Regions from separate parts of the Paenibacillus sp. FSL R5-0749 genome, predicted to be linked through region 1. Evidence: a T-box and tRNA genes for the amino acid it is inferred to sense, from the RefSeq annotation. Region 1 holds a T-box; the other holds one or more tRNA genes.
What was found. The T-box of region 1 lies ahead of MKY85_RS23625 (valine--tRNA ligase). A T-box ahead of a tRNA ligase gene usually reads a tRNA of that ligase, here a tRNA-Val.
Positions count from the first base shown of each region.

Region 2: it has a tRNA-Val gene. The T-box ahead of MKY85_RS23625 (valine--tRNA ligase) is inferred to sense a tRNA for this amino acid. The anticodon was not compared.

Region 1 covers NZ_CP152005.1:5,276,475-5,292,304, reverse strand. Annotated here, with positions in the region: gene hemB (porphobilinogen synthase) at 1-153, shown strand, start outside; gene hemL (glutamate-1-semialdehyde 2,1-aminomutase) at 180-1,484, shown strand; gene MKY85_RS23635 (RluA family pseudouridine synthase) at 1,481-2,386, shown strand; gene MKY85_RS23630 (LysM peptidoglycan-binding domain-containing protein) at 2,691-4,223, shown strand; T-box leader at 4,379-4,660, shown strand; gene MKY85_RS23625 (valine--tRNA ligase) at 4,728-7,394, shown strand; gene MKY85_RS23620 (folylpolyglutamate synthase/dihydrofolate synthase family protein) at 7,473-8,849, shown strand; gene murC (UDP-N-acetylmuramate--L-alanine ligase) at 8,906-10,225, shown strand; gene MKY85_RS23610 (SPOR domain-containing protein) at 10,343-11,566, shown strand; gene MKY85_RS23605 (DUF4321 domain-containing protein) at 11,712-11,954, shown strand; gene MKY85_RS23600 (Maf family protein) at 12,048-12,659, shown strand; gene radC (DNA repair protein RadC) at 12,697-13,386, shown strand; gene MKY85_RS23590 (rod shape-determining protein) at 13,570-14,604, shown strand; gene mreC (rod shape-determining protein MreC) at 14,790-15,662, shown strand; gene mreD (rod shape-determining protein MreD) at 15,662-15,830, shown strand, end outside.
Region 2 covers NZ_CP152005.1:4,599,381-4,615,210, reverse strand. Annotated here, with positions in the region: gene MKY85_RS20595 (TIGR00730 family Rossman fold protein) at 1-307, shown strand, start outside; gene MKY85_RS20590 (hypothetical protein) at 427-555, shown strand; gene MKY85_RS20585 (hypothetical protein) at 773-1,039, opposite strand; gene MKY85_RS20580 (glycerophosphodiester phosphodiesterase) at 1,271-2,008, shown strand; gene MKY85_RS20575 (iron ABC transporter permease) at 2,282-3,337, shown strand; gene MKY85_RS20570 (iron ABC transporter permease) at 3,340-4,371, shown strand; gene MKY85_RS20565 (ABC transporter ATP-binding protein) at 4,416-6,131, shown strand; gene MKY85_RS20560 (hypothetical protein) at 6,376-6,705, shown strand; gene MKY85_RS20555 (DUF3221 domain-containing protein) at 6,831-7,400, shown strand; gene MKY85_RS20550 (DUF5071 domain-containing protein) at 7,449-7,877, shown strand; gene MKY85_RS20545 (hypothetical protein) at 7,934-8,203, shown strand; gene MKY85_RS20540 (DUF3626 domain-containing protein) at 8,265-9,350, shown strand; gene MKY85_RS20535 (ribbon-helix-helix protein, CopG family) at 9,653-9,832, shown strand; gene MKY85_RS20530 (DUF6809 family protein) at 9,973-10,266, shown strand; gene MKY85_RS20525 (manganese catalase family protein) at 10,490-11,392, opposite strand; gene MKY85_RS20520 (hypothetical protein) at 11,650-11,958, shown strand; gene MKY85_RS20515 (DUF3889 domain-containing protein) at 12,015-12,341, shown strand; gene MKY85_RS20510 (hypothetical protein) at 12,536-12,757, shown strand; gene MKY85_RS20505 (hypothetical protein) at 12,741-13,022, shown strand; gene MKY85_RS20500 (DUF3892 domain-containing protein) at 13,098-13,334, opposite strand; gene MKY85_RS20495 (GNAT family N-acetyltransferase) at 13,446-13,889, opposite strand; gene MKY85_RS20490 (hypothetical protein) at 14,127-14,384, opposite strand; tRNA gene MKY85_RS20485 (tRNA-Val) at 14,588-14,659, shown strand; gene MKY85_RS20480 (recombinase family protein) at 14,870-15,830, shown strand, end outside.

The sequences.
Region 1 (15,830 bases):
GAGTATGCCATGGTTAAGGCGGCGGCGATTCAAGGCTGGATCGATGAGAAAAAAGTTGCCATGGAAATCCTGCTCAGTATGAAACGCGCGGGTGCAGATATGATCATTACCTACTACGGAAAAGACGCTTCTCGCTGGTTGGCTGAGAAATAAAATAATCGACATTGGGGAGGATACACATGACTGTACAACAAGGTAATCGTCGTAATGATGAGCGCTCACGTAGCGCGTTTGAGGAAGCAAAGCAGTACATACCCGGGGGGGTGAACAGCCCTGTACGCGCATTCAAATCGGTGGGACTTACGCCAATCTATGCGGAGCGCGGCGAAGGGTCCAAAATCTACGATATTGATGGCAATGTTTTTATTGACTATGTAGGATCGTGGGGTCCACTCATCATGGGACATGCACACCCTGACGTTGTAGAAGCTTTGCGTGAGACAGCCCTTAAAGGAACAAGCTTTGGTGCACCTACCTTGCTGGAGACCGAGATGGCGAAACTGGTCTGTGAGCGTGTACCTTCCATCGATATTGTGCGGATGGTTAATTCCGGTACGGAAGCAACCATGAGTGCCATTCGACTGGCACGCGGGGTAACCGGACGCAGTAAAATTCTGAAGTTTGAAGGATCATATCATGGACATGCAGACAGTTTGCTGATCAAGGCTGGCTCAGGTGTTGCAACATTGGGTCTGCCAGATAGTCCAGGTGTGCCTGAAGGCGTAGCTGTGAATACCATTACGGTACCTTATAACGATCTGGAGTCTGTGACACTTGCTTTTGAACGTTATGGTGAAGAACTTGCCGCTGTTATTGTGGAACCTGTGGCAGGTAACATGGGGGTTGTACCTCCGGCTTCCGGCTTCCTGGAAGGCTTGCGCAGTTTGACGACGCAATATGGCAGCCTGCTTATTTTTGACGAAGTCATGACCGGTTTCCGCGTAGGGTTGAACTGTGCCCAGGGACGATATGGGGTTACACCCGACCTGACTTGTCTGGGGAAAGTTATCGGTGGCGGACTCCCGGTTGGTGCTTATGGTGGTCGCCGGGATCTGATGGAACAGATTGCTCCTACGGGACCGATCTATCAAGCAGGTACACTAAGCGGGAATCCGCTGGCTATGGCCGCAGGATATACTACGCTCAAATTGTTAACACCAGAGGTCTATGACCGTCTGGAGACACTGTCTGCACGTCTGCAAGCCGGATTCGAGAAAAATGCATCTGAGGCGGGTGTCGCGATAACCATTAACCGGGTGGGTTCCATGGTTTGTCCATTCTTCAGTGCCGTTCCGGTAACTAATTATGATATTGCCAAAGAAAGCAATCTGGATCAATTCCGTCGTTATTTTGCGGCCATGATTGATCAAGGTGTGAGTGTTGCGCCTTCGCAATACGAAGGCATGTTTGTCTCTGGTGTGCACACGGAGAAAGATATTGACGATACGATCGAGGCGAATCGTAAAGCTCTTCAATCGCTATGACGATCAAAAGTTGGAAACGCCGCGGGGAATGGCTTGAGCTGATGCCAGGCAAAGCCGTAACCGGCAGCTCGGACAAACAGATGGCTGCAGAGCAATGGCTATTGTCTGAACTTCAGTTTCCGGAGAAACTGCTACGTCAGCTTAAAGCAAACCGAGGAATACAACTCGCAGGGGACCGGCTTCGGCTGGCCCTTTTTGCGTCTCAGCCAATCGATGTCGAGCCACGATGGGCTGAGGCGGAGGTCTTGTTTGAGGATGATTTCTGTTTGGTTATGCACAAACCGGCAGGCATGAAACTGCATCCGGATGGAATCCGCTCTGATCAAGCCATCACGCTGGATCATGTGGTTGCCTCCTATTATGAGATGAACGGAATACAGGCAAGTGTACGCCATGTTCATCGACTGGATGAGGATACAACCGGACCTGTCCTGTATGCCAAAAATGCTTTTGCTCTCGCCAAACTGGATGAAGCGATGCGCCGCAAAGAGATTGGTCGCCATTATGTAGCCATTGCAGGGGGACAACTATCCCGCGAACTGCACAAAATTGATGCTCCCATTGGCAAGGACAGACATCACAAACAGCGCAGACGTGTCTCTGAAGGTGGTCAAGAAGCTGTTACGCATGTGGAGATCGTCGAAGTGTGGGAACGGGCAACTCTTGTACGATTGAAGCTGGACACAGGACGCACACACCAAATTCGTGTACATCTGAGTTATGCGGGACATCCGCTCATCGGTGATGAGTTGTATGGAGGAAGAGCGGATGCCATTGATAGGCAGGCGCTTCACGGAGAAGTGTTGAAGTTTAACCACCCGTTAACTGGAGCCATGATTGAAGTAAATGACCCTTGGCCGTCCGATTTTACACAACTGGCAGAGCGCGAAAAGATGTATTAATACTTTTATGTCGCCTAAAAGCTTTCTGAAAGAAAGCTGCTTCGGAAGCATAGTCTATCCCCGGATTTTCCCTTTGAAGAAGGGAATCAAAAAAATCTAGGGATAACAGTGATCGGAAGGTTATTCTGTCATCGAAGTGGCTAGGTGCAACATTCTCTATTTCGCTTTATATAGCAAGGTTTTTCAAAAGGTGGCATGCTCATCTCATTCAAGGCATATAGATGGGGTAACGAAGGATTTGGACCATGGATCAGTCCCATGAGAAGGATCATGGTGAACATATGCCGAAAGGAGGACGCCACCTTTGTTGAATCAACCTTATGGTTTGCGGTTCGATATTTATGAGCGCGTTCATTTGTCTGAGGGAGTTCCTGCGATTGAGGAATTGGAGGAGATTGAATTATACCCGCGCATTCAAGTCATAGGGCAGGATGATCATGCCACCTTAAGAGGGCATCTTTTACTTACAGGTGCGTACAGAGGAGAAAATGAGGCTTCAGAGGAGCTCAAACATTTCATTCCCGTGGAGATTACAGTGCCGCTGAACCGAGTCAGATCGATTGAGGATATTTCCATTGAGATCGAGAATTTTGACGTGGATCTGTTGTCCAATCGTAGTCTGAACATTACTGGCGTGTTGTCGTTGCGAGGCATCGAGGGCTTTCATGCTGAAGAGCCGCAAGTGTGGTCAGCAGATGAGTTTACAGTAGTCCACTCACCGGATGCTCAGCAATCCAACCGTTCCGATGAAGCAGAAGAGACAGATAGCGATCCTAACACATTTGCACAGGAGTATCTGCTCCAGCGGAGTGAGGAAGAGAGACTTGCGAATGCAGCAGAGCTTGCCTATGGTGCCCCGGAATATCATCAGGAATATGCAAACTTATCCTCGTCGGAGCCACTCCAATCGGCGGAGCCAAGTGCGGAGTACGCTAACGAAAACAGACAACCTGATGCAAACGAAGATCCTGCATCTCTGACAGCGAATGGAGATGAACTGGCATCCCAGGAGCCATACAGCGAACCTTCTCCCATCTCGTCATTTATGGCTGAGACCGCTGATCGGTTAGCTTCTTACCCAGAGTCGGAACCATTGCTTCCTCTGGAAGATGAGTCTTCAGCGTGGTCCGAGCCTTCCGTGGATGCATTGCCTACAGAGCCTAGAAATTCAGATCAAGAAGTCCGAGAACCTGCTGCTCAATCATCTAATGAGTTCGCAGCACCAGATGTACCGGACGGACCGGATGTATGGCATTTCGAATCAGCGAGATCTGTACCTCAGCAGGAGAATCAGGCAGTTGATGTTCCGGTTGAACCACAAGCGGAGAACTGGCAAGGTGTATTCGGTACGTCCGAAGCAGTCAATGCAGAGGAAGAACGCCAGTCTTTTGAAGCGACTGAGGTAGATGAGTTTGTGCAGAACGAAGCATTTGTCCCTGAACCTGTTGCTGAGACGGAAGACAAGCCGGAGATGAAGGTTGCTTTTGGCAGTAAAAAGGAATCCGCTCCAAGACAAGAGGAGGGTGTGGGGATCTCTTCCTTGTTATCCTCCGGCAGATCAGCACGCGATGCTGAAGTGGAGAGAGGCGAAGAGGTTCCAGCCGGTGTGATACAGGAAGAAACGTATGCACCTGAGGATGTGGAATGGAAGAATCTGTTCCTGGGAACGATTGTGGATCAGACGCCATTCCGCAAAGTGAAGTTGTGTATCGTCCAGCGGGAAGATACACTGGATGCCATTGCGGATCGATATCAATTGAGCACGAGGGAACTTCAGTTGTATAATCGATTATCTGAACAAGTTGTGGAAGAAGGTCAGATATTGTACATCCCTTAATCCGCAGTTAAAGCCTTCGTTATGACCCGTGATCCCCTTGAGGATTGCGGGTTTTTGCATGATTTGCCCTAAACCTGCATTCCAGCGCACTTTATCCGCTGTTGTCAGGTTGACTATCGCGCACGAGCAAGGTATGATGTGTGTAGGTTTTTTGAAGAACAACGTGGAACGGGAGTAGTAGACAGTATGACCTTTCAGAGAGTGGAATTGCAACGCTGTGAGATTCCGCAGGAACCAACTGATCGAAGTCGCCCGGGAGTTGCCTGTTTGAATTCAAGGGATGAATGAGCGTTATCGTCATTTATTTCTGAGGTAGGATGGGCCGGTAGCAGCCGTTATCTGCTTGAAGTGTCACGTCATGTACAGAGGGGGAAGTCTACCTTGCTTTCGGCGTGAAACAAAGGTGGTACCGCGAAAGCTAACCTTTCGTCCTTTGATGGATGAAAGGTTTTTTTTGTTTTTTTTGGCGAAGATGATGAAGATGAAGTAACGGAGGAATGACACATGTCTGAGGAAAAAAAATCAGCTGCAACAGAAATGCCGACCACTTACGATCCTAAAGCGGCAGAAGACAAATGGTACTCCACCTGGATGGAGCGCGGATATTTCAAAGCCGGTCAACGTAAAGATGCCGAGCCGTATACGATTGTAATTCCACCCCCAAATGTGACCGGGATGCTGCACATCGGGCATGCGCTCGACTTTACACTACAGGATATTCTGATCCGCACCAAACGGATGCAGGGTTATGATGCACTGTGGCTTCCGGGTTCCGACCATGCAGGTATTGCTACCCAAACCAAAGTGGAGCAGAAGCTGCGTGAAGAAGGTCTGACTCGTTATGATCTGGGACGCGAGAAGTTTCTGGAGAAAGTATGGGATTGGAAAGATCAATATGCCACAACCATTCGTCAGCAATGGGGCAAAATGGGTTTGTCCCTTGACTACTCACGTGAACGTTTTACGCTGGATGAAGGTCTGTCCCAAGCGGTTCGCAAAGTATTTGTTCAACTGTATGAAAAAGGCCTTATTTACCGCGGCAAACGCATCATTAACTGGGATCCGGTGAACCGGACTGCTCTGTCTGACATTGAGGTTGAATATAAAGAGGTTCAGGGTCACCTGTACCATCTGCGTTACCCGCTCAAAGACGGAAGTGGCTACGTTACAGTAGCAACAACGCGTCCTGAAACGATGCTGGGTGATACAGCGGTCGCTGTTCATCCGAAGGATGAGCGCTATGCAGATATGATTGGCAAAGTCCTTGTACTGCCTATCATTGGACGCGAAATTCCAATTATCGCTGATGATTATGTGGATAAAGAGTTCGGAAGTGGTGCAGTAAAAATCACGCCTGCACATGATCCGAATGACTTTGAAGTAGGTCTTCGTCATGATCTGCCACAGATTACGGTAATGGATGAGAGTGGCACAATGAATGCAGAAGCTGGTAAGTATCAGGGACTGGATCGCAGTGAATGCCGCAAGCAGATTGTTGCTGATATGAAAGAGCAAGGTATATTGATCAACATCGAGGATCATACGCATCAGGTTGGACACAGTGAACGTACCGGCGCTGTTGTTGAACCGTATCTGTCTACTCAGTGGTTTGTTGAGATGAAGCCACTTGCAGAGAGAGCGATCAAGAAACAACAGAGCGGCGAAGGGGTTAATTTTGTTCCAGACCGTTTCGAGAAAACATATCTGAACTGGATCGAGAACGTTCGTGACTGGTGTATTTCCCGTCAACTGTGGTGGGGACATCGTATTCCGGCCTGGTATGATGAGGAAACGGGTGAAATCATCGTATCTGCTGAAGATCCGACAACGCTACCAGAGAATGCAGGACGCAAGCTCAGACAGGACGAAGATGTACTCGATACTTGGTTTAGCTCCGGCTTATGGCCATTCTCCACACTAGGCTGGCCGGAAGATACGGAAGATCTGCAACGTTATTATCCGACAAGTGTACTTGTGACAGGGTATGACATCATATATTTCTGGGTTGCACGTATGATTTTCACTGCACTGGAATTCACGGATGAGATTCCGTTCAAGGATGTGCTGATGCATGGTCTTGTTCGTGATGCAGATGGACGTAAAATGTCCAAATCACTGGGCAACGGTGTAGATCCGCTGGATGTGATCGAGAAATATGGCGCAGATGCAATGCGTTACATGATCTCAACCAGCAGCACGCCAGGCCAGGATCTCCGTTTCCGTTGGGAACGGGTGGAGCAGGCTCGTAATTTTGCCAACAAGATCTGGAACGCTTCGCGCTTTGCATTGATGAATCTGGAAGGATTCACCTATGAGGATCGTGACATCAGCGGAGAGCTTGGTACAGCGGATTATTGGATTTTGCACCGTCTGAACGAAACTTCCCGCGATATTACGCGTCTAATCGAAGCGTATGAATTTGGGGAAACAGGTCGTGTGCTGTATAACTTTATCTGGGATGACCTGTGTGATTGGTACATTGAGTTCGCTAAACTGTCCTTCTATGGGGAAGATCCGGTTGCCAAGAAGAAAACACAATCCGTACTGGCTTATGTGCTGGATCAGACCATGCGCCTGATTCATCCGTTTATGCCATACATCTCCGAAGAGATCTGGCAGCATCTGCCGCATGAAGGTGAGACGATTACGTTGGCAGCATGGCCGGTATATGATCCTGCTTTTGAGAATCCAGAGGCTGTTGCCGAGATGAACCTGCTCATGGATACCATTCGTGCAGTTCGGAACATCCGTGCAGAAGTGAACGTGCCTATGAGCAAAAAGATTGAATTGATGGTAAAAGCAAACAGCCCTGAGGCGTCCAGCATCATCGAACGTAACAGTCATTACATCAAACGTTTCTGTAACACGTCCGAGTTCGATAGTGGGCTGGATCTGAGCTCCCCGGATAAGGCAATGACTGCAATCATCACAGGGGCAGAACTATACTTGCCGCTTGCTGGTCTTATTGATATCGAACAGGAAGTGGCTCGTCTGGAGAAAGAGTTGCAGAACCTTGAGGGCGAAGTACTCCGTGTGGAGAAAAAGCTGTCGAATGAAGGCTTTGTAGCCAAAGCGCCTGCCAAAGTTATTGAGGAAGAGCGCGCCAAGCAAGCAGATTATTCCGATAAACGGGATAAAGTGATCGCACGAATCAAGGAACTGAAAGGTTAATATATTTGGGTCGGATGGAGAGCCAGTATGCCATCCGGCCGCTTTTTTCACTCAAACTCGGAACCGAAGGTGAATCAGATGACGGAATTAGACGGGACAGATGCAGCAGCTCCTTTACTTACGTATAACGAGGCCGTGGACTGGATCAATGGCCTTATTCCTTTTGGCATCCGACCTGGATTGGAACGAATCGAGGGTCTGATGTCTATGTTAGGCAATCCTCACCAACGTCTCAAATTTATTCACGTCGCGGGAACGAACGGCAAAGGTTCGACTTGCGCTTTTTTGACGTCAGTGCTTCTTCAGGCTGGATATGATGTGGGTACCTTTACATCGCCTTATATCACCAAGTTTACGAACCGTTTTCAATACAACGGCGAGGATATTCCGGAAGAGACACTGTTGAAGATCTCTAACCGTTTGCGACCGCTGGTTATGGAAATGGCATCTACACCGCTTGGTTCCCCAACGATGTTTGAGGTGTCTACGGCTCTCGCGCTTCTGTATTATGCAGAAGAGTGCTACCCTGATGTTGTGGTATGGGAGACGGGGCTGGGGGGAAGGATGGACGTAACGAATATTGTTTCGCCTGTTGTGTCCGTCATCACCAACATTGGTATGGATCATACGGATGTGCTTGGAGATACGATTGAGCAGATCGCTGGAGAAAAGGCAGGCATTATCAAGCCGGGAGTACCCGTTGTAACCTGCGCGACGCAACCCGAAGCTGTGAAAGTGATTCAGGAGAAAGCACAGCAGCTTCAATCAAGCCTGTATTTGGCTGGAAATCATTTCTCTTATCATCGACTGGAGAGTAATGAGAACGGACAATCTTTTCATTTTACAGGCCCTTTTCGTGACCTGGACGTTCGCATCCGCATGCAGGGCTCACACCAATGTGACAATGCAGCGGCCGCACTGATGGTGCTCGAATTGCTTAGACAATACATGGCATTTATGCTGGATGACAACGATATCGCACTTGGACTGGAGAATGCTTTCTGGGCAGGGAGATTCGAAAAAGTCGTCGATGAACCCCGAATTGTGCTCGATGGAGCACATAATCCGGAAGGGGCAGAGTCGCTGGCCAAGAGCATTACGGATGTCTATCCTCACAACAAGTTAATTTTGATGATGGGTATGTTGGCAAATAAGCATCACGAATCATATTTGCAGCATATACTGCCACTAGTGGATACGCTGATCCTGACCGAGCCAGACTTCCGACGCAAAATGGCTGCAGATGAATTGCTGCAGATTGTCGAACGGGTACGTCCCGCCTTTGCGAAGCAGGAACTGGAAATCATCGTCGAGCCCGAATGGGCAAAGGCTCTTGATCTATTGAAGTCACGGACGGAAGCGGAGGATCTGGGGGTGGTCTCCGGCACACTGTACCTGATTGCGGATGTGCGGGCAGCCCTTTTGCATCAAACCGATTCTGAAAAAGGTTGGTGAAAGTTTTGTTAAATACATCGGAACACGTTCATTTTATAGGGATTGGCGGATATGGCATGAGTGCCATCGCTAGAGTTATGTTGGAAATGGGATACACCGTTACCGGATCGGATGTCGCTTCACAGGAGTTGACCGAGAAGTTGGCAGCCAAGGGAGCGAAAATATATATCGGCCATACAGCAGAGCACGTCACTGGAGCAGACCTGGTTGTTTACTCTACGGCAGCGCCTGCTGATAATGTGGAACGGGTAGCAGCTGCAGAGCTCAACATTCCGATTCTGCATCGTTCCCAGATGCTTGCACGTTTGTTAAATGAACGTAAAGGTGTGGCTGTGGCTGGAGCCCACGGTAAAACCACCACCTCATCCATGATTGCACTGGTTATGGATAAATGTGATACGGACCCGACATATATCATTGGCGGAGAGATCATGAATGTGGGCACCAACGCCAAGGCAGGCCAGGGCGACTGGGTAGTTGCCGAGGCGGACGAGAGCGATGGCTCATTTTTGCAGTACCATCCATGGCTCGGTATTGTAACCAATATTGAGGCAGATCATCTGGAGAATTACAACAGTGATTTTGAGGAACTCAAAAAGGCTTATGTGCAGTTCCTGAGCCAGATTCGTCCGGAAGGAACAGCCATTGTGTGCTCAGACGACGAGAATGTTCAAGCGATTTTGCCAGAACTCAAGTCACGAATTACAACTTATGGTATTGATCGTGCTGCGGATTATACGGCAACGGATATTGTATTGGGCGATCGCCGTATCTCCTTTACGATGAATCATCAGGGTGCTCCTATGGGCACGGTGGAATTATCAGTGCCAGGTAAGCATAACGTTTATAATGCGATGGCTACTGTAATTACCTGTCTGGAAGCAGGTATTCCATTTGAGAAGATTGTGGCAGCGATCATCCAGTTCCACGGAGCCAAACGCAGATTCCAGGTATTGGGCGAGGCGCGTGATATACTGATCATCGATGATTATGCGCATCACCCGACGGAGATTGAAGCGACTATTAGTGCAGCCAAAGCGACAGGCAAACGTATTATTGCGGTATTCCAGCCACAGCGTTATACGCGTACGTTCTTCCTGTTGGATGCGTTCAGTCGTGCTTTCGCGGAAGCGGATGAGGTGCTTATTACGGATATCTATTCTCCTGCGGGCGAAAAACAGATCGAAGGGGTAACCTCCGCCAAACTGGTTGAACTAATCGTTCAAAACAGTAATGCTTCTGCACGGTACCTTCCTACGAAAGAAGAAGTTGTAGCTGATCTGCAGCATCGTTTGCAGCCAGGAGACCTGGTGATTACGATGGGTGCAGGTGATATCTGGAAAGTTGGAGATACACTTGCCAAAGGCTTGAAATAGATCATTTGCGAAACCGCCTGTCTTCGATATGAAGCAGGCGTTTTTTTGCGTTAATTGGAATGTCTTCTGCCTTCTCTGCATATAGCTGATATAAATGGGACAAAGGAGAGGGTACGGGTGAGCAATGCTAGAATGACGTTTCGCTTCGGGGATCATGAGTCGGACAAGCCTGAAAACAAGAGGAGTTCCGCATCCAGTCCATTGGTGTCGTTAAGTGAAGAATTACCGCATAATCAACTGCTAACGCCTAAGCAGATGGATACGACCCCATCATGGACGCCAGAGGATATTCCCGGAGACTGGGGAGAGACGGTGCTGACAAGCTCTACTGTACCTGAACCTGACGAGAGGGTGAGCCCTGATTCGAACTCGAATTTTGATGAGCACCATTATCTAGGAAACCGTTCCGGTTACGGTTATGATAATTATTCAGAAGGTCCGGAGGAAGAGCGTCGCTATCGGTCTAATGCCCAAGAGGATCAGGGCCACGACTGGCTTGCAGATTCGGAGAACTATTCCTATAAGCGCAATCGTCCTCCAAGGGGCTGGAAAATGATTGGTTCTGTCACTGGGGCACTTGTTACCGGAGCACTCTTTGGCATGGTGATTCTCTCATTTTTTAATAAAGAAGGAGCCGTCAAGCCAGACGATCTTCTGCCCGCCAATCAGGCAGTTTCCACTGTGACTGGTCAGGAGGGGGCTGCAGGTACAGAACAGCAGACAGCGGCGACTGGCAGCACGTATTATGCACTTCAATACGGCGTGTTCAGTTCTCCTGAACGAGCTGAGCAGGCCAAGCTTGAACTGGCTCAGGCAGGTATAGCCGCAGGGTCTGATCCTGAAGATGGTAATCGAGTATATGCAGGCATTTCGGCTGACCGTGAAGAGGCCAAGCTACTTAGCTCCAGGCTAAAAGCTCAGGGAGTCGAACTGTATGTCAAGGAGATCGTGAACCCTGAGATCAATCCGGCTATATTCGGTGGCAAGCAAGAGGATGTGCAGCTTTTCTTCACAAACAGTTCTGCACTGGTCGAACAATTGTCTACCTTGTCCATTCAGCAGTTGGGACAATCTGCACCGACAGCAGTCTCTGCAGAAACGATGGCCGCGATTCAGAATAAACACCAGTCATGGTTAACCGGTTTGAATAGTCTCTCACCCGGCCTGACTGCGGAGGTACAGCCTATTGTTGGTGGAATGGAGAAATCAATGAACGATGCAATAACGGCTATTGCAGAGTACAACAAAAATCCGGATGATGTGCACATGTGGTCCGTGCAGTCCGATCTGATGGAATATGTACTACAGCAGAAAAAATGGCTCGAAGCGATTAAGCAGTAACATGCTCTTTCCCATAACAACGCTTGGAATTACCCATCCGGCAAGGAACTGGAAATAGTTCCCCTTGCCGGATTTGTGTTTGTATTGACGTACAAAACCCCGTATAATAATGTGGGTGTCAAAAAATGGCGAGGGAAGATTACCGATGAAAAAAAACTTCGGCATGTTATTGCTGTTTCTGCTGCTCGGCTGGATGGCCGGAGCGTGGATCGCCAAGGCACTGCAGCCTGTTAAGGCAGTAGCCTTTCTTACGAAAGCCACGACCATACGTTGGTCGCCGCAGGCTGATCTTGATATTATCAGTTATGATATTTCACTTCAATTTCAAATGAGCCTTCTGAGTCTGATCGGTATGATTGCCGCTGTGTGGCTATATCGCAGACTGTAGGAGAATGACGAGTTATGACGAAAAAAATTAACCAGTGACATCTATTATCGTGATCCGGACAGGATGTTGCCGTGGCATAAGGAGCCGTTCATTTTGGATAACACAAAGCAGCGCCCTATTATTCTGGCCTCCACATCGCCTCGGCGCAAGGAACTGATCGCATCACTCCACCTAGCGTTTGATGTAATACCAAGTCATGCCAATGAAGATACACCGCCAGAGTGGACCCCTGAACAGACGGTACAGGAGCTTGCTTTGCGCAAGGCGCTTGCTGTGTATCGGGGGCTTGAAGGCCGCGAGCAGGAAGCCATTATTGTTGGTAGTGACACCGTTGTTGTTCTGGATGGTGAGATTCTGGGCAAACCCGTAGATGAAGCGGATGCTGAACGTATGTTATCCCGGCTGCAGGGCCGTGTGCATCGGGTGTTTACGGGCGTCGCTTGTATTGATGCGGGCAATGGACAGTCGTTAGTTCATTACCGCCAGACCGATGTAACGATGAAAGAACTGTCGGATGCGACCATCCGTGCTTATGTGAAGACAGGTGAGCCTTCGGACAAGGCAGGATCTTATGCCATTCAGGGCATTGGCGCTTCACTGGTCGACCGTATTGAAGGATGTTATTTTAATGTGGTTGGCTTGCCGCTATCCTTGCTAAGTGACATGCTGGACGGGTTCGGCGTACATGTGTTGCCACGAACATGAATGAAGCCAAATGTTGTGAAATGAAAAGAGGGAACATATGGAGTCGCCTCAATACATGATGCGCGACATCCCCCAGGAAGAACGCCCGAGAGAACGCATGATGGAATATGGGGCGGGCGCCTTAAGCCATGCTGAATTGCTGGCCATTTTACTTCGAACAGGCACAAGACAGGAATCCGCGGTGCATATGGCACAGCGGATTCTGACCGAAACGGGTGGCATTCGCTCGTTAATGGATCTGAGTCTGGAAGAATTGACTGCGATGAAAGGGATTGGCAATGCCAAGGCTGTACAATTGAAAGCTGGCATTGAGCTGGGGCATCGGATTGCCAAGAGCAGACTCACACAGTCGGCTTCAATCCGTACACCGCGTGATGCAGCTGACATCCTGATCGAACAATTGCGTTATTTGCAAAAAGAACATTTTGTGTGTCTCTTTCTGAATAGCAAAAATCATATTATTGCCCAGGAAACACTCTCCATGGGCAGCCTTAACGCTTCGATTGTACATCCGCGTGAAGTGTTCCGGGCTGCCATCAAATGCAGCAGCGCATCTATTGTGTGCGCACACAACCATCCGAGCGGTGATCCTACGCCCAGTCCGGAGGATATCCAAATAACCAAGAGACTGATTGAAGCAGGCGCTATTGTTGGCATTGACGTGCTTGATCATATTATTATCGGAGATGGAACGTACGTAAGTTTGAAGGAGAAGGGCTTAGTATAATATAATGGTTGGCGTTGATGTTTTCCTATGAATGTTAACGGCGTTGTCCGTAAAAGATAGGTTCACTTTACAAATGCAAAAAAACAAATGCGAATATTAGCTCCACGTGTTACGTGGGAATGAAATTATCACGCTCTGGATCTGAATAGAGCGGCTATATGAGGCAGAAAAGGAGATTATGTTATGTTTGGTGGTTTTACGAAAGATTTGGGTATTGACTTGGGGACAGCAAATACGTTGGTTTATGTACGAGGAAAAGGAATTGTGGTGCGCGAACCTTCGGTAGTCGCTATACGCACAGATACAAAAAGCATTGAAGCAGTAGGTGAAGCTGCCAAAAAAATGATTGGACGTACACCAGGTAACATTCGTGCCATTCGTCCAATGAAAGATGGCGTTATCGCCGACTTTGATACAACGGCAACAATGATCAAATATTTCATCCGTGAGGCGCAGAAACAACGCTCCATGTTCCAACGTCATCCAAACGTGATGGTATGTGTACCGTCCGGGATCACGGCTGTAGAACAACGTGCGGTTGAAGATGCAACCAAACAGGCTGGAGCACGCGAAGCCTATACCATTGAAGAGCCTTTTGCAGCTGCAATTGGTGCGGATCTGCCCGTATGGGAGCCAACAGGTAGTATGGTTGTCGATATTGGTGGCGGTACAACGGAAGTTGCTGTTATCTCTCTTGGTGGGATTGTAACGAGCCGTTCGGTTCGCGTAGCAGGTGACGAGATGGATGAATCCGTTATTCAATACATCAAACGCCAATACAATCTGATGATCGGTGAGCGTACATCGGAGCAGTTGAAGATGGACATCGGATCAGCAATGCCATTGGAGCAAGTAGAAACGATGGAAATTCGTGGACGTGACCTCGTTACAGGTCTGCCGAAGACCATTACGATTACTTCGGACGAGATCAGCGAAGCATTGGCTGATACGGTGAATGCAATTGTTGAAGCGGTAAAAGTAACCCTTGAGAAATGCCCACCTGAACTTGCGGCCGATATTATGGATCGTGGAATCGTTCTTACAGGTGGTGGGGCGCTTCTGCGCAATCTGGACAAGCTTCTGGCTGGTGAGACAGGAATGCCTGTCATTGTGGCTGAGAACCCGCTGGATTGTGTAGCAATCGGAACAGGTAAAGCGCTAGAGAATATTCATTTGTTCAAAAGCAGAAGCAGTTCGGCAGTTCGTTCCAAACGTTAATCGGTATTTGCCTAACTTGACATTGCGAATAAGTGGCAAGATATCTTTATAGAGGACCCGGTTAACCCCGGGGATGAGCTATTACCCGCTTAACAGGGGAGGATCGGCTGATATTCTCGCAGGGACTACAAGTCTGACAGTCTCCCCGCCGGGCATGGCTCGGAAGAGAATATGGATGTTAGAGGGTGTTCGAACTGTTTAAACTGCTAGGCAACAAAAGACTTTTTGTTTTGCTGGTGGGCCTTGTTACATTTATCGCGTTAATGGGCTTTACGCTCAGTCCGCGAACCACTCTATCCTGGCCGGAGAAATTCCTGAAGGATTCAGTTGGATTTGTACAATACGTATTTTACAAGCCCGCTTCTTATGTAGCGGGCTTTTTTAAAGATGTAGCGAACATGCGTACGGTATATCAAGAGAATGAAGAGCTTCGTATCGCGATGGGTCACTATACCCGGGATCGGCTGAAGTACAATGATATGGAGCAAGTGAATGAGCAGCTTCAGAAAGCGCTCAATTTCACCGAAGAACAGAAGAACCGGTATAATTATGGTTCACGAATTGCTCAGGTTATCAGTGCCAATTCAGATCCGAATAGCAGAACCATTAACATTGATATTGGTGAAAATGCGGGAATTAAGCCGGGGATGGCTGTAACCTCGCAAGAAGGGCTGGTCGGCGTGATTAGTCATGTCAGCTCCTATACATCAACAGTTAATCTGTTAACGTCCATGGACGCCAATGATCCAACATCCAACGCGATTGCAGCAACGGCAGTAGGTAAGGAGAAAGTGTTTGGTATGATTGAGAGTTATGATCCGAAGACGGGCATGCTCAAGATGACCAAAATCTCAGAAGATTCTAATATCCAAAAGGATGATGAGATCATCTCCTCTGGAATTATAAACAATTTTCCGAAGTACATGCGGATTGGGAAAGTGAAGAGTGTCGAGAAAAGTGAGTATGGTTTAACCAAAACAGCTACAATTGAGCCATATGCAAGTTTCCTTGATTGGAAAGAGTTGATTGTCATTATCCCGCCTGAGGTAAAAGAATAATGGTAACGCGCAAGCAAGTTTTGTTCCTGTTGTTATTCGTTTTGTTCATTGCGGAAGGTACGATTTTGCCGCTGCTCATTCCTTCTGGCTGGCAGATGCGTATTTCTGCCAATCTGGTCTATATCGTCATTTTGTTTATCGCCGTATATCATCACCGACACACGGCAC
Region 2 (15,830 bases), 680 kb from region 1:
GATGGCTGAATTATCCGATGGCTTCATTGCGCTTCCCGGAGGTATGGGTACATTTGAAGAACTATTCGAGGTACTGTGCTGGGCACAGATCGGCATTCATCGTAAGCCTGTTGGCTTATTGAATGTCAACGGATATTATGGACCGCTGATGAAGATGGTAGAACATAGTGTACAGGAGGGATTCTCTAACACCTCGCATCTCAGTCTGTGGAGTCTGGAATCGGATCCGGCTGAACTGATCAAGCAAATGTCATCCTATATTCCTGCAGAGTTGACTCAGAAGTGGTCACAACTTAACGGGAAATGAGTGCATAAGAAGAATGCCTGTACCCAATCATTCCTCGGGAGAATTTTCGATCTGCCCAAGCAAGTTGCGCTATCGGACATAGTCTATAGTGTACTTTGATGAAGAGGGGAGTGTCACTGATGAGCGAACTCAAAGGTACAGGTTACGGGTATTGCGGAGGCTTCGGTGGTGGAGCATGGACATCGACAGGTGCAATTCTTGTATTGTTCATTCTGTTGGTTATTATCTCACGCACATTCATTCTGTAATTCGGTCAGTATCCCGGGACGGGAATGACGTTGCAGAGGCAGCGCCCGAATAAAAATGACCTTTCCATAGAGACGCCGGTATATGCCGGCGTTTCAGGGGAACGGTTTTTTGACGTTTCCAGAATACGTTGAGTAATTGAAAAAGCAAAAACCTGCCCCTGAATAAGTTCAGAAGCAGGAGAAAGCCTCCTGAGCCAATAGCTGCGCAACAAGCAGTCTACACTACCACAGCAGTTTGATCCGGAACACTTAACGATTTCCAGGCGATATATAGCCCGATGGCAGCTGCAATTAAGGATAGTATTGCTGCAACAATAGCCAGCTGATCCAGTGTGCTTGATGAAGTGGAGTTAAAAGAACGCTGATTAGCCGTCTTGCCGGATTTGTTTTTGATATGGACAGATGATCTGGAAAGCCTGGAAGCCGACTGTAACTGGGATGTGTGAGCACGCGTAGGTATCGATTTTTTCTTTGAGGGATTCAATAGTCAACCTCCTTATAGCGGAGTTCGGTGCTTCCATCGTTCATACTATGTTATGTCGATTTTCAGATTGAGTTCGCAAAAATGAGTGAATCCCAAGCCCGTTAGATAATCAACTTGGCCGCTAGTGTTAGCGAAGCAGGCAACCCATTATACGCTCCGTTAATACAGGTCTAACAAACTGTGTTTATAGTGATGATCATAGAGTGAAGCTTGAACACAGGAGGCGCTGGAATGAGGAACGTGGAGATAATTGCCCATCGCGGTGCATCTGCCGTATGCCCGGAGAACACGATGAGTGCTTTTGAACGGAGTCTGGAGCTTGGAGCAACAGGGATTGAAACCGATGTGCAGATGACGAGTGATGGCAGACTGGTACTGATTCATGATGAGACATTAAGCCGAACAGGCGGCGCAGAAGGCTGGGTTAAGGATACAACTTACGATCAATTGCGCACCCGGGATGCCGGATCCTGGTTCCATGCCGATTTTGCCGGGGAGCGTATTCCTTCGCTGGAGGAGTTATTCAAGCTCGTACAGGGGAAAGGAACGCTGCTTAATCTGGAATTGAAAAATGGTATTGTGAGTTATAAGGGGATGGAAGAGAAGGTTATACAGGCGATCCGGGACTGGAATCTGGAGCAACAGGTCGTGCTGTCCAGTTTCAATCATGCTTCGCTCGTGAGATGTAAACGTCTTGCCCCGGAGATCCGTACAGCACTTCTATATATGGAAAAGTTGTACCGTCCCTATGATTATGCAGCCAAACTCGAAGCTTCCGGCCTTCATCCCTACAAGCTGGCAGTCACACAACAAGATGTTTCTGCTGCACTGGCCCATGGCATTGTTACCTATCCATTTACAGTGAATGATCCTGCCGAGATGCAGGCCATGATTGACATGGGTGTGCAAGGAATTATTACCGATGCTCCGGATGTCCTGGCCTCCTTAATTAAGGTACCAGCCCGTTAAACGAGCCTGTTTTTTTATCTGTTCTACATATGTAATGACAAGGCTGTGTTCGAGCTTTTTGGCTCCTGCATGGCCTTTTTGCGTGTAAAATTGTGTGCAAATCTTCATATATGCATTAAACATGTCCTATTTGTCCATTGCCAGAGCCTATAGATTCACTTACAATGGTCTATGGGAATGAGAATCAATATCATTAAAGTTTGGTATTTATAGAGAGGTGATTGTTATGTACATAGGTTTGAAGAGCTCCACTCATAACGAGGGTGGGCGCGTATGAGTTCACAAGCTTCACCAGAAAAACATAATCCGGATTCACCCACAGCGAAGATTCACACTCGTCCGTGGGCAGCCACACTTATTCTTACAGGGGGAATTTTGCTACTCGCTCTGGGTATGGCGTTGTCCATTTCTTTTGGCGCTGCTGATATTAAGCTTAGTGTAGTCTGGAAAGCCATCTTTGATTTCAATCCGGAGTTGACCCCTCACCAGATCATATGGGAGATTCGGTTACCACGTATTCTTGGAGGAGCCATGGTGGGTGCATGTTTCGCTGTGGCTGGTGCAATCATGCAGGGCATGACTCGTAACCCGCTGGCCGATTCAGGTCTGCTTGGGCTAAATGCGGGAGCTGGATTTGCGCTTGCAGTTTGTTTTGCTTTCTTCCCGGGATTGCCATTTATGTACATCATTATGTATTCCTTCCTTGGGGCAGGGCTTGGTGTCCTGTTGGTGTATGGTTTTGGTGCAGCTTCCAAATCGGGTCTAACACCACTACGCCTTGTGCTTGCAGGTGCAGCAGTATCAGCGATGTTGTCGGCACTCAGTGAAGGGATTGCATTGTATTTCAGAATTGGACAAGATCTGGCATTCTGGACAGCCGGTGGTGTAGCCGGAACGAAATGGTCTCAACTTGAAATCATGTTCCCATGGGTACTCGCGGCACTAATCGCAGGTCTTCTCATCTCCCGTTCTATTACTCTGCTTAGTCTCGGAGAAGATATTGCGGTGGGCTTGGGGCAACGTACGGGGCTGATCAAGCTCATAGGTCTGATTGTTGTACTGATACTTGCGGGTACGGCTGTGTCGGTGGTGGGTGCGGTTGGTTTTGTAGGACTCATTATTCCCCATCTTACGCGGAAGCTGGTTGGAGTCGATTATCGCTGGATTATCCCATGTTCCGCTGTGATGGGTAGTTTGCTGCTCGTATTTGCGGATCTGGCTGCACGTATGATTAACCCGCCGTACGAGACACCAATTGGCGCATTGGTTGCCCTCATCGGGGTACCATTCTTCCTATATCTGGCACGTAAAGAAAGGAGGACTCTGTAAAGATGGAATCCTCAACAATAGTTGGAGCAGAGCGCAAGAAGAGAACCAAAAGTACGATTGTTCTCATTGTACTTGCCCTATTAATTATTACGGCTTTTGTAGTGAGCATGAATACGGGTTTTACCAAGCTGTCGCCGCTTGAAGTGATGCGTACCCTGTTTGGTGGAGGCACGGCGAAACAGGAATTGATCCTGTTTGAATTCCGTTTGCCACGTATTGTGATTTCGGTGCTGGTCGGAGCAGGACTTGCGTTATCAGGTAGTATTTTGCAGGGGGTATCTCGGAATGCACTGGCAGATCCGGGGATCCTCGGGATTAATGCAGGTGCAGGTCTGGTCGTTATGTTATTTGTTTCCTTTTTCCCGACAACAACAGCAGCGCCGGTATTTCTTTTGCCTATTCTGGCCCTGATCGGTTCCGGTTTTGCTGCATTTCTGATCTACGTTCTCTCTTACAAAAAAGGAGAGGGCATCCTGCCTACGCGTATGTTGCTTACGGGAATCGGGGTAGCGGCGGGAATCAGTTCTGCCATGATCGTGCTTACCTTACGGCTTAGTCCGGAAAAGTATCAATTTGTAGCAACCTGGATGGCAGGCAGCATCTGGGGTTCAAACTGGAAGTTTGTAACGGCTCTACTACCGTTTCTTATCATTCTTGTACCGCTTGTTCTGTATAAGGCACGTGTATTGAATGTGCTGAATCTGGGTGACCAGACTGCCAGCGGACTCGGGACCCCGGTTGAGCGTGAGCGACTTATTTTGCTTGCCGCTGCTGTAGGTCTTGCCGGCTCATGTGTATCTGTGAGTGGGGGAATCGGTTTTGTGGGGTTGATCGGGCCGCATTTGGCGCGTCGTCTGGTGGGTCCAAAACATCAATTCCTGTTACCTGCATCGGCCCTGATCGGTTCATTGCTCGTACTGGTTGCAGATACCTTGGGTCGTGTCATCCTGCAGCCTTCTGAGATTCCTGCGGGTATCCTGGTTGCCATTATTGGTGCGCCATACTTCCTGTATCTCTTAAGCAAGACGAAATAGAACGTAATCATTGTTGTGTGATTGCATAAGGAGGACTTGAGTCCATGCTTCGCCGTTTCTTTGCCTATTACAGGCCTTACAAAAAGCTCTTTATTCTTGACTTTAGCTGTGCGATTCTGGTCGCGCTGCTTGAACTGGCTTTTCCACTGGCGGTCAACCGGGTAGTTGATGATCTGCTGCCAGGAGGACGCTGGGACTGGATTCTATGGGCGTGTCTGGCATTGCTCGGCATCTACTTCCTGAATTCCTTTCTGAACTTCGTAGTTACCTATTGGGGACACAAGCTGGGGATTAACATCGAGACGGATATGCGTAAAAGTCTGTTTAATCATGTGCAGAAGTTATCGTTCCGTTTCTTCGATAATACGAAAACAGGACACCTCGTGTCCCGCATGACTAACGATCTGATGGATATCGGTGAGATTGCCCATCATGGTCCAGAGGATGTATTTATCGCGGTGATGACACTGATCGGTGCATTCAGCATCATGATGAGCATTAACGGAAATTTGGCGGTGTTAACCTTTATCATCGTGCCACTGATTATTTATCTCTCGCTCTACTTTGGCAGCAAGATGTCCAAGGCATTCAGCCGAATGTTCGGAGATATTGCCGACTTCAACGCTCGTGTAGAGAACAATATTACAGGTATCCGTGTTGTTCAGGCTTTTGCCAATGAAGAGCATGAAAAAGCACAATTTGCAGTAAACAACGGTCGTTTCCGTCAAACCAAACTGATTGCATACAAAATCATGGCCTGGAACTCCTCTGTCAGTTACATGCTGATGAAGCTGGTATCCCTCTTTGTTCTGGTATGCGGAACATGGTTTGTCATTAACGGCAGCATGACTTACGGTCAGTTCATTGCATTTATCATGTTGTCCAATGTGTTCCTGACACCCATTCAGAAGATCAACTCGGTTATTGAGACGTATCCGAAGGGGATTGCAGGCTTCAAACGATATACAGAGCTGCTTGATATGGAACCGGATGTGGAAGATCGTCCAGGGGCTATATCGGTATCCCATTTACGTGGAGATATTCGTTATGAGCAAGTGACCTTTGGTTATTCGGATCAGGAGCCTGTGCTCAAAGGTATCGATCTGAGCGTGCAAGCTGGCGAAACGGTCGCTCTTGTCGGTCCATCCGGGGCGGGTAAAACAACGTTGTGCAGTCTGCTGCCGCGATTCTATGATGTGCTGGAAGGTCGCATCACGATTGATGGGCAGGAGATTCAGAATATGACGCTGGATTCCTTGCGTAGTCATATCGGAATTGTACAACAGGACGTATTCCTCTTCGATGGAACCATCCGGGAGAACATAGCCTACGGTAAGCTGGATGCATCCGAAGAAGAAATCTGGATGGCTGCCAGACGAGCACAGATGGAGTCTTTGATTCAATCGATGCCGGAAGGGTTGGATACGTTGATTGGTGAACGCGGCGTGAAGTTGTCCGGTGGACAGAAACAGCGTTTGTCCATTGCCCGCATGTTCCTGAAAAACCCACCGATTCTAATTCTGGACGAAGCCACATCCGCGCTGGATACAGAAACGGAAGCAGCCATTCAGCAATCGCTGGCTGAGCTGTCCGAAGGCCGGACTACACTGGTCATCGCTCACAGGCTAGCAACGATCAAAAATGCGGACCGCATTATTGTAGTAGCCGAACAAGGCATTACGGAGCAAGGACGTCATGAAGAATTACTCGCAGCAGGTGGGGTCTACAGCCGCCTTCACTATGCGCAGTTTGGCGCGTAACCTGTTCGATGTAGATTTAACAATGCTAAAATGAGATGTAATGCCATCGTTCATGACTTGGAAGGAGTCAGGACGATGGCATTTTTTTCTGTGATGTGAATAGGATGTAGGTCTGGGGTGCTGAATTGTGTCTGCCTGTGATCATCTGTGATCAGGGGACATGGAAACGGGTAATAATCATCAAGTCTCAAACTTTACTTGGCTAATATACTCATCATTATGTATAGCGTAGGAGGCGAACGAGATGCAGATGAACGATATGTTGAAAATTCTTATAACCTGTCTATTATTTATTCTGATCTGGTGGCTTCTGACTCAAGGGATTCGCAAACTTTCCAGTACTCGTGCGGGGTCCTGTTTACGACGCTGGGGTGGATGGTCCATTGGACTTCTCATTGTTGGCGCTGTGCCGCTTGGTTTTTCGCTATTCACAGAGATCTTTGATGAACGCCTGGATGCCAACATCGGGTTAGGGCTTGCCATGTTATTTGTCTGGGCCTACTGTGCTGTCTTGTTATGTGCAACATTGGTGGTCTGGGGCAGGTATGTGTACAAAAGGGATATAAGGAAGTGAATATTTGGGTTGATCGTGCTAGGCGCGTCAAAAATTTAAGGGTGAGCCAAAGGCTGTATTTGCAACAATGAACTGATATGGAACGTTAAATTTAGGAAGAGGTGTTGTTAAAAGGGGGATTACATATGATCAATCTTCGTCAAGTCGTTATGTTGCTCTCAACCCTAATCGTATGCCTTACGGGATGTTCAGGACATATTGAGTGCAACTCCGAGCAGGCTCAAGCCAATGCACCGAGTGAAGATGGATTCACTGGTTATGTGGTTGATCGTAAAGACGATTCCGTTCTTGTGGTTGATCCTGCTTATCAAGATCATGGTTCGGATGGAGAAGAAAGTCGATATTATCCCGCAAAATGGTTTTCCAATGCACCTGATCCGCAGATCGGCTCCTATGTTGAAGTATGGACGGATGGAGGCCCGGAAAATCAGCCCTATCCCGGACAGGCCAGAGCAGAAAAGATAGCGGTATCTTGTCCAAATACGCCAGACGGTGCCCATCTAAGTGAGGCAGACGCCATTCGGGGTGGACTATACTCACCAGATGGAGAAAAATTACGTGTTCCTGTGATTGAGGATGTACAATTTGATCAGGATGCAGGAACGTGGACGATTCGCATGATAGATGCGATGTCAACGACGAAGAATCAAGATCGGATTGATATCAGAATAGAGGATGTAGAGCCAGAGGAGTAACAAGAGGGAGTATATCATTATGTAATATAGATGAGAAAGGAAAATTCAATGGATATGAGGGCGCGTCTTCCCCGCGACAAGTTTGATTTTGAAGCGGTGCGTAAGTTAAATGAATTTGGCAATGAAGAGTTGAAAGGCATTATTCCAGAACTTATGGAGTGGTTACAAGACGGGAATTGGCCGATCTCTGAGCCGGTAGAGGATCTACTATTGAGATTGGGGGAGGACTTAGTTCCTTATATTAAGGATGTGTTGCAAACCCAAGATCCACAGTGGGAATATTTCATTTTGGTTGGATTGATTGATCGATTGCCTGTATCTCATCTCAGTATGCTACGGTCGGATTTGGTAAGGATACTAGAGTCCCCTACACATGACGAGATACTAGAGGAGTTGGATGAGGTTATCGTGGAGCTTTTGGAAAAGATGAAGGGAGACCAACGAGAGGTAAGTGGAGATGGGAGTTTGCATACATAGCAATAGGTAATTTACTTTCTAAGAAAGACTGAAATATTGAATATGGAGTGATAAACATGCTGAAATACCAACTTCTTTTCCCGACTTGTTTGAGTTCGGAAATATACTGTTTGGAGATTGTACAAGAGTTAATTGGCTTATTTGATATTTCAGAGAAGGAAGCCTTTCTCAGGATTAATTCCTTTTGGGAAGGCAATGATTTTACATCAGAAGACGACCTGATTTTTCATGAGCTCCCTGAATATTGGGCAAAAACAATTTATTATGAGAAATCGAATTGGTGGAATTTCCCCGAGAACGAACTAATCCCAAGAAAAATAGATTGATTTGATAAGCAAGGAAACCGCCATTATGATTTTATAAAAAAGGGAAAGGACTCCTCTGCCCATGGAACTATCAAGGTCTCAGCAATTAGCTCAAGAACATGTAACCAATTATGCAAGAAGCCGCAAAAATGAGGCGGAGCAAACCATTAGGGAAATCCTTCGTATGTCCAACATCGAGCTGAAGACATTTGAATATGCTATCACTAAACTAAAATCTCATGCAAGTATCGCGCTACACTTTCACCCAGATCGATTAGATCCGAATATGAAAAGCGTGGCTGAGGCACTACTTGAGCAGGGGTTTTATAAAAGTCAGTTTGAGACTTTCTTATCGAATGGAAGTGTATCCGCATTTTCAGGCGGTGAACGTGACGTTTGGGAGAATAAAATGTTTGGCGGAGCGTACCAAATTAATGGCTCAACCAATAGCGAACGTCCCAAGTATGGGGCACTCCATGTCATGTTACATCCCGATGGACCTGCTCCGCGTTTTGGATCATGTTATTTCCTTTTATCCGCTGAGGTCTCTCATCGTTGCACGTATACATATTTGGATTCTCACCAAGAACCTGAGGAAAAGGGAACGTATGAGGAATTTGACCTCATTTTGGCTGCTCTCTTGAGGGATGTATTTTATAGTAATTTTGCCATTGGTGAAAGAAATCTAACCATTCAAAAGTTGATCGACCATATGCTCGTTAATGTTGAGAAACCGTTTCAAAATCCATCAAATCAAGAGCCAAACCGAAATCTGGACCATTATATCGAAGCTCAGGTTCATGGTGATATTTCCCTTGAAAAAGATGTCAAGATGCTTGTTGCCGACCCATCATTTAAAGGCACACATACAGGACAAATCTTAGAGCAGATATGTTTAAAGTATTCCATTGATCTCCACTGGCACATGGGCTTTACACTATTAGTTGATGACGTTCCAATGGATTTTCGAGGTCCTTCGATGCCTTCACTGGCCAAAAGAATTGCCAAAAGTGATTTGATTGATGCAAATATCATTGGTTCTGCAGCTATGGACTTGAAACGAAATCCAAGTCATTGGAGCGATCGAGGAACCTACAAAGAAGTTCTACAAGAATTAAAATTACTCTGGCATGTTTTGGTGAGATATGGGATGCCAATGGAGAAGTGAAAACATTTTTCGAAATTAAAAACATTAAATACGTAGTGATAACAATGCTAAAGGCACCAATTTCTGTTTCCTACTTGTTTGCGTGTCTCCTGAATTTTAAATTGTTACTCAATAATAGTACTCTAACAACCTTGAGCGCCTAGTCGTTCAAGGTTTTTTTATCATTCATTCAAACGGATTACAGACTATACATTTATCTATGAATCTGCTGTCACAAAAACGAACGTATGTTTTACAAATACATTGACTTTTTGTCCGGGCAATAATATATTGTTGTCAGGACAAAAAAAGAGGTGAAGCAAATGTCCGCCAAAAAGATGGGGCGGCCTAAATCTGACAAACCCAAAAGCAGAACGATTGAGATACGTGTTGACGAGGACATTATGAACAAGCTCGATATTTCGGCAGAAAAGCTGAATACGAATCGATCAGACATCGTTCGCAAAGGGATTGAGAAGATTTACGACGAGCTCCAAAAATAAAAAATGAAGCAGCGCTAGTCCCACGAAGAACACGCTGCTTCCTACCCCGCAATCACTTGAATGAGCGACTGCATAAATATCCTACCATGTGCAGAACGTTCATTCAAGTGAGATGCGAATTGATATACAGGAGGATGCACATGAATTCGATATTAGAAGCATTATATAATGGACGACTTCGACCGGATGAGATGATGATGCCGACACATCCTGAATACCAAGCGTTAGGGCGGCAGATTGCAGCTCTGACAGAGCAATGGAAGAATCGTTTGAGCGAGAATGAATTCCGTGAGCTTGAACAATTATTTGACTTGTGTGGCAGATGTGAGGGCATGCATACGGAAGCAGCGTTTGCACAAGGTTTTCGTCTGGGTGCCAACTTGTTAATTGAAGTCATGAGTCAGCGTGAGGAATCAGTGTTGGAGTTTAATTAAGTTTAACGATGTGAGCAGGGATCCGGTTTACTTTTACAGCCAAATCCTCAGAAAATGACGTGCATAGAACATACTCATTTAGCATCATAAAATTGTATCATACATTTATTATAACAAAGCCCTCAAATCCTTTCTGCATTCAGCAGCAGGGGTTGAGGGCTTCACTTAAGCATGGAGTTAACAATTTATATATAGGGAAAGAACCTGTCAAACAAATGGTTCTTTAATCCGCAATATTTCCCGCCATCTTGAGACGGCGAGCAATTTCCTTAAAGTCTTCTTGCGAAATACCTGGTGCGAACTCCTCCTCGACCGCAGGAGCTTCTGGAATCGGGAAACCTTCTGGTATACCCTGAATTACTTCCAGAGGTTGTCCATCTTCGGGGTGAGTTCCTTTCCAGATCTGACCGATCGCATTGAAATCTTTATCACTATAGGTGTACAGCTTGGTGTGTACCCCTTTTTCTTCATATTTACGAGCCTCATTGAAAGCTTTGTTGTTCAGTGAAGGGATAGGAACGAGTTTGGTTACATTGACGCCAGTTGCAATCTCAAGGGCTTTTGCATATGCCACGACATGAACTCCGCCACGTACCAACAGGAAACCAACCACTTCCCGGGCTGCCGGGTGATCTGTCATCTCATATACCTTCATTTTATGCGTACGCGCTCCACATTCGAGGAAAAAGTTGTGCAACAGATCTTCGACCAGATTACCACTGTTGAAGACATTTGCTCCCGTCCATGGATTACCCATAGAGTCAAAAGGCATTGCACCTTGTGCACCTGCCAGATAGTGATACGACAGACGAGCATCTTTCACCGAACCTAGCGGCGTATCGTCGGGTTCTTTGTACTCGGTTGATCCTCTAAGACATTTGTTAATGCCATGAGACACGAGTTCAACATGGCCCAATTCTTCAGCCGTAATGCTCATGACGAGGTCATAGAAGGGCTTCAGCTTTTCTTTGGATCGAAAATTAAACGATTGATAGAGGTAATTGTTCAACGTTGACATTTCTCCGAATTTGCCGCCGAGCAACTCTTGTATGGCTGCTGCTGCATTCGGATCGGGCTTCTCGACATTGGGAATCTCAATCAGGATTTCATCCAAGCGTTTGAACATTGGGGTGTAACCTCCTCAAAGTGGTATTGCAGATCCTGTAGAAATGTTAGATCATGAAGTCAGGCTGTCATGGCCTATTACACGGTTATTCCCTTTTTTAAACATAAAATCAACCAAATGGGACTTAAGTATTGCATATCAAATGCTGCATATCTTCTCCCTGTTGTTATTTCCAATACGGTGAATTTTATGTATAATCTAACCTTTAAATGGGTCTGCCAGATACAAGAGAATTAAGGTACATAAAGGAGTTAAAGATGAACAAACGTTGGGTAAAAATAGTGTGGATTCCGATCCTTCTGATGATGCTGATGTACATAAGCAGCGAGCCTGTCACAGCATATGACGTTACGAACGAGGTTCAGGTGGATGAACAAACGAGGCAAAGGCTTGAAAAGAAATACGGGTTGGATCGTCCTGAGGAGCCGAAGACACAACAACACGTTTTCTCGGGTGACTGGGGAATGAGTTTCCGGACGGAGCCTCCTGATTCGTTGGACCGGCTTGTTCATGTGGTTCCTTTTTCCCTACGGCCACTGGCTTGGATCTTTCGTTTATTCGTGTAAAATGAAACCCGGACGGGCAATATAACAGAAACATATTGTCCTAAGGAGTGAGTGAAATGAGAATGCTCATCGTTACAATACTTACGGTTATGCTTAGTTTAGCGGGATTCACACCTGCCTCGGCTACGGGCGCCGCCATCCCAGATTATGCGAAGTGGGGAATTATTGCGGTCAAAGAAACACAGACAAAGTACAATGTGGATATTTTGGACTATAAGCACATCGGCCGTACCTCTCTAACAGCAGATCAGTCACGGGAACAGTTCAAGCTATGGGTTCGTGCCAAAGACGGCAAGCAATTCGCGGTCTATGTAAATGTTGATTTTAATCCATCTACACAGCAATTAAAGAAAGTGCAATTTTCGGAATCCGATCGACACTGATCCGTTACTGAACCGGATTATTACAAGAAATGTTGTTATATCAGCAGCATTATCAGAGGAACCAGACTCCCTTGATCAAAGGGGAAAGTCTGGTTTTTTTTATTTTGCAAAATCCTTTTTTTACTATTGAATAAAGAACTTATGTTCGCATATAATATGAAATACAAACAAATGTTCTTATCGGAGGGATGATTATGCTAGGGAAATATATTGGCCAGATGGTGGAGCTGGTCTACATGGATCGTGCAGGGCAGATTACGCAGCGACAGATTCGAATTAATAGTGTACGTGGCGGGATGATTAGAGCATCAGCGGGAAAAGAAGGCTCACCCCGAACATTTCTGGAGCAAGGTATTCTGGCATGGCGTCCTGTTACGGATATGAATGGGGAGGTAAAGTATGCTGAACGACTTTGAACGTAAGATTTTGCGGATTATGGTGAACTATGCAGGACAACGGCGCAGGCTGCCGCGTATGGATGAACTGGAGACCAAGACGGGACGAAGCAGAGCTTACATTCATGAGTCTTTGCTGGAGCTTGAACGAACCGGGCACATCGCCTGGGAGAATCGGTCTACTCTCGAAGGGATACAGATCTTGCAGGCATGGGAACAGGTACAACAGCCAATTCGCAAAAGCCAGCCTTCCGGGGACTCCGTAAAATATTTTACGGACTATTAATCATAATAAGAAAACGCCAACCCGGATAACCGAATTGGCGCTTCTGTGTAACACGTAACGATCTGTGCATCTATTTTAGAATTGGGGAAGTTGGTCCAGGTTGTTGGTTGGGTCACCGTCGGCATCGCCGCGAATATACATTTCGCCATCTTTGCCTTTAAATACATTCACGCCGGCAATAGCGCCAGCCTTTACTTCTGCAAGTGCTTGTTGGTAATCCAGTATACGTCCTGCTGAAGTCTGAAAGGCTGTCAGGTCACCGTCGCCATTTTTCTGTACGGCTGTGAAACTCTCGCGTGTTGTTTGATCCATGATGTCACACTCTCCTTATATGACGAGATAGGAATCTGTTTACCTGATTAGCCTATCCGAATTCCTGGGAAGTATGCACTATATGCTCATAAGACCGCCAATGCCGAAGTTTTACAGACTCTTTTTCATACGAACATGCAGAATTTCTGCATCATAAAAAGGTTCTTCCGAAATCACTTCATAGCCCAGTTTCTCATAGAATTTCTGCGCCTGACATTGAGCATCCAGTACGGAATAGGATAAGCCGAGTTCACGTGCCAGTTCCTCCATCGCGAGCAGAAGCACGCGTCCATAACCGAATGAACGATGAGACTCAAGCACCGCGATCCGCTGCATTTTGGCCGTATCCTTGCTGTAATAGATCAGACGTCCTGTAGCTACAGCTTGCCCATCCGTACTTAACAATACGTGATGCACATCCGGACTAATGACATCGTATTGATCAATCTCAATCTCGGCAGGAACCTGTTGCTCGATCACAAAAACGTGATTGCGAATACCCAGGGCTTGTTCCAGTTGTTCTTGCGTCGTTACATAACTAATCTCAGCTGCCAATTCCATTCCTTCTTTCTGCTCTTGCGCGACATATCAGACTGAATTATACAAAAAAATGTTTTTCCTGTATAGTGAAGTCTGGGACATATTGGGAGAGGAGGGGGTAGTGATGGGCATGGCAGGCATCATGGTCATTACATTGTTAATGTCGGCGGGAATGATTATTCTGTTGTATTATGTGACCAAGAAAGCATACTCACGTAAGTGGGATGAAGAAGAGTAATTTACCTCTTACCTTCACGGCAAAACTTCACTGCTTCCTCGCGGAGAATATACATCTTGAACTACCGATTTGGAGTATACGTCCAGCCAGACGGGTAGAGATTCATCATTTTCATTGGGTTGTTTTAACTGTTGGAATTGAACCGTATGTTCATCCCGTTCCAAGCCGCAACCGGTAAGGGTTGTCATGACAATCATAAGCCCAACGAAAAAAAAGAAGCATTTGGTAAATGTATGTGTATTGGATTTTGACCGTTTTGTTAAGTTTCTCATAGAGAATTCACCTCGTTGTAGATATGGTAATCTTCCTTTATTGTGCACCATTTTGGGTGAATTATAACCAAATAAATCATTGACAATGAACACGGTTACTTGATATGATACTGTTACTTGATTGGGAAATAATTATATATCATGATCTGTTAGCTCAGCTAAAGATAGCATTATGATCGTGATGGATACATCCTATTTATTACAGGGCGATAGCTCAGCGGGAGAGCATTATCTTGACAGGGTAAGGGTCGTGGGTTCGATCCCCACTCGTCCTATATGAAAAAAAGGGCAACTTCTTTTGAGAATTATATCTCAAGAGGAGTTGTTTTTTTATATAACATTATGGCCACCTCCGATAATATATGTAGGTGGTTTTTGTTGAAAATAAATATACTTAATGGTATAATTTGGCTTAAATTAAGCAGTTAAAGTAGTTACGGACATCGATAAAAATAATACAGAAAAAAGATATGGTGGTTGATGGAATGGGACAAACAAAACGTGTTGCAGCACTATATCGAGTGTCCACAAAAGGACAGATGGATGGAAACGATATTCCAATGCAACAACGAGCATGCAGGAAGATGGTAGAGAAACAAGATGAATGGAAGCTAGTTAAGGAATATACCGAAAAAGGGGTATCAGGTTTCAAAGTACCTGCCTCGAAGCGTGATGTTATTCAACAGGCTAAAGAAGATGCAGAGAATGGCTTATTCGATGTTTTGTTGGTATTTATGTTTGACAGGCTTGGAAGAAAAGATGATGAGACCCCCTTCGTACTTGAGTGGTTTGTAAACAAAGGGGTTGAAATGTGGTCTGTAATAGAAGGACAGCAAAAAATTGAAGCAAACACCGATCGGATGGTCAACTACTTAAGATTCTGGCAGTCAAGCGATGAAAGTAGGAAAATCTCTGACCGTGTCAATGAAAAACATAAACAGATGGTCGAAGATGGTATTTTCAGGGGAGGAGGTATTCCCTACGGGTATAAAAGTGTTGATTCCGGTAATGTAAATAAAAAAGGAAAAGTAATGCAAAAACTGGGCAAGCACGAAGAAGAGTCAAAGATTGTAAAAGAAATATTCCGACTAGTGCTTGAAGAAGGATACGGGCAATTAAGAATAGCTAAACTTCTAAACGAAAAAAATGTTCCGACAAGAAAAGCAAAACAATGGGGTGCTCCAACAGTAAACGTTATACTTAAGAATCCAATCTACAAAGGAGTGATGAGGTATAGAAAAGAAAAAGGGGACGATATATTTTCAAAACCAATCCCTGAATTAATGATAGTTTCAGAAGAGGATTGGAATACTGTACAGGATATAAGGGATAAAAAGAACCCTAAGAATCCAAACAGAAATGAAAATTCCATTCCCATGAGCACTAAGGGAAGTTTACTTTTAACTGGATTAGCTAGATGCGGTTGTTGTAACTCTAGATTGACTA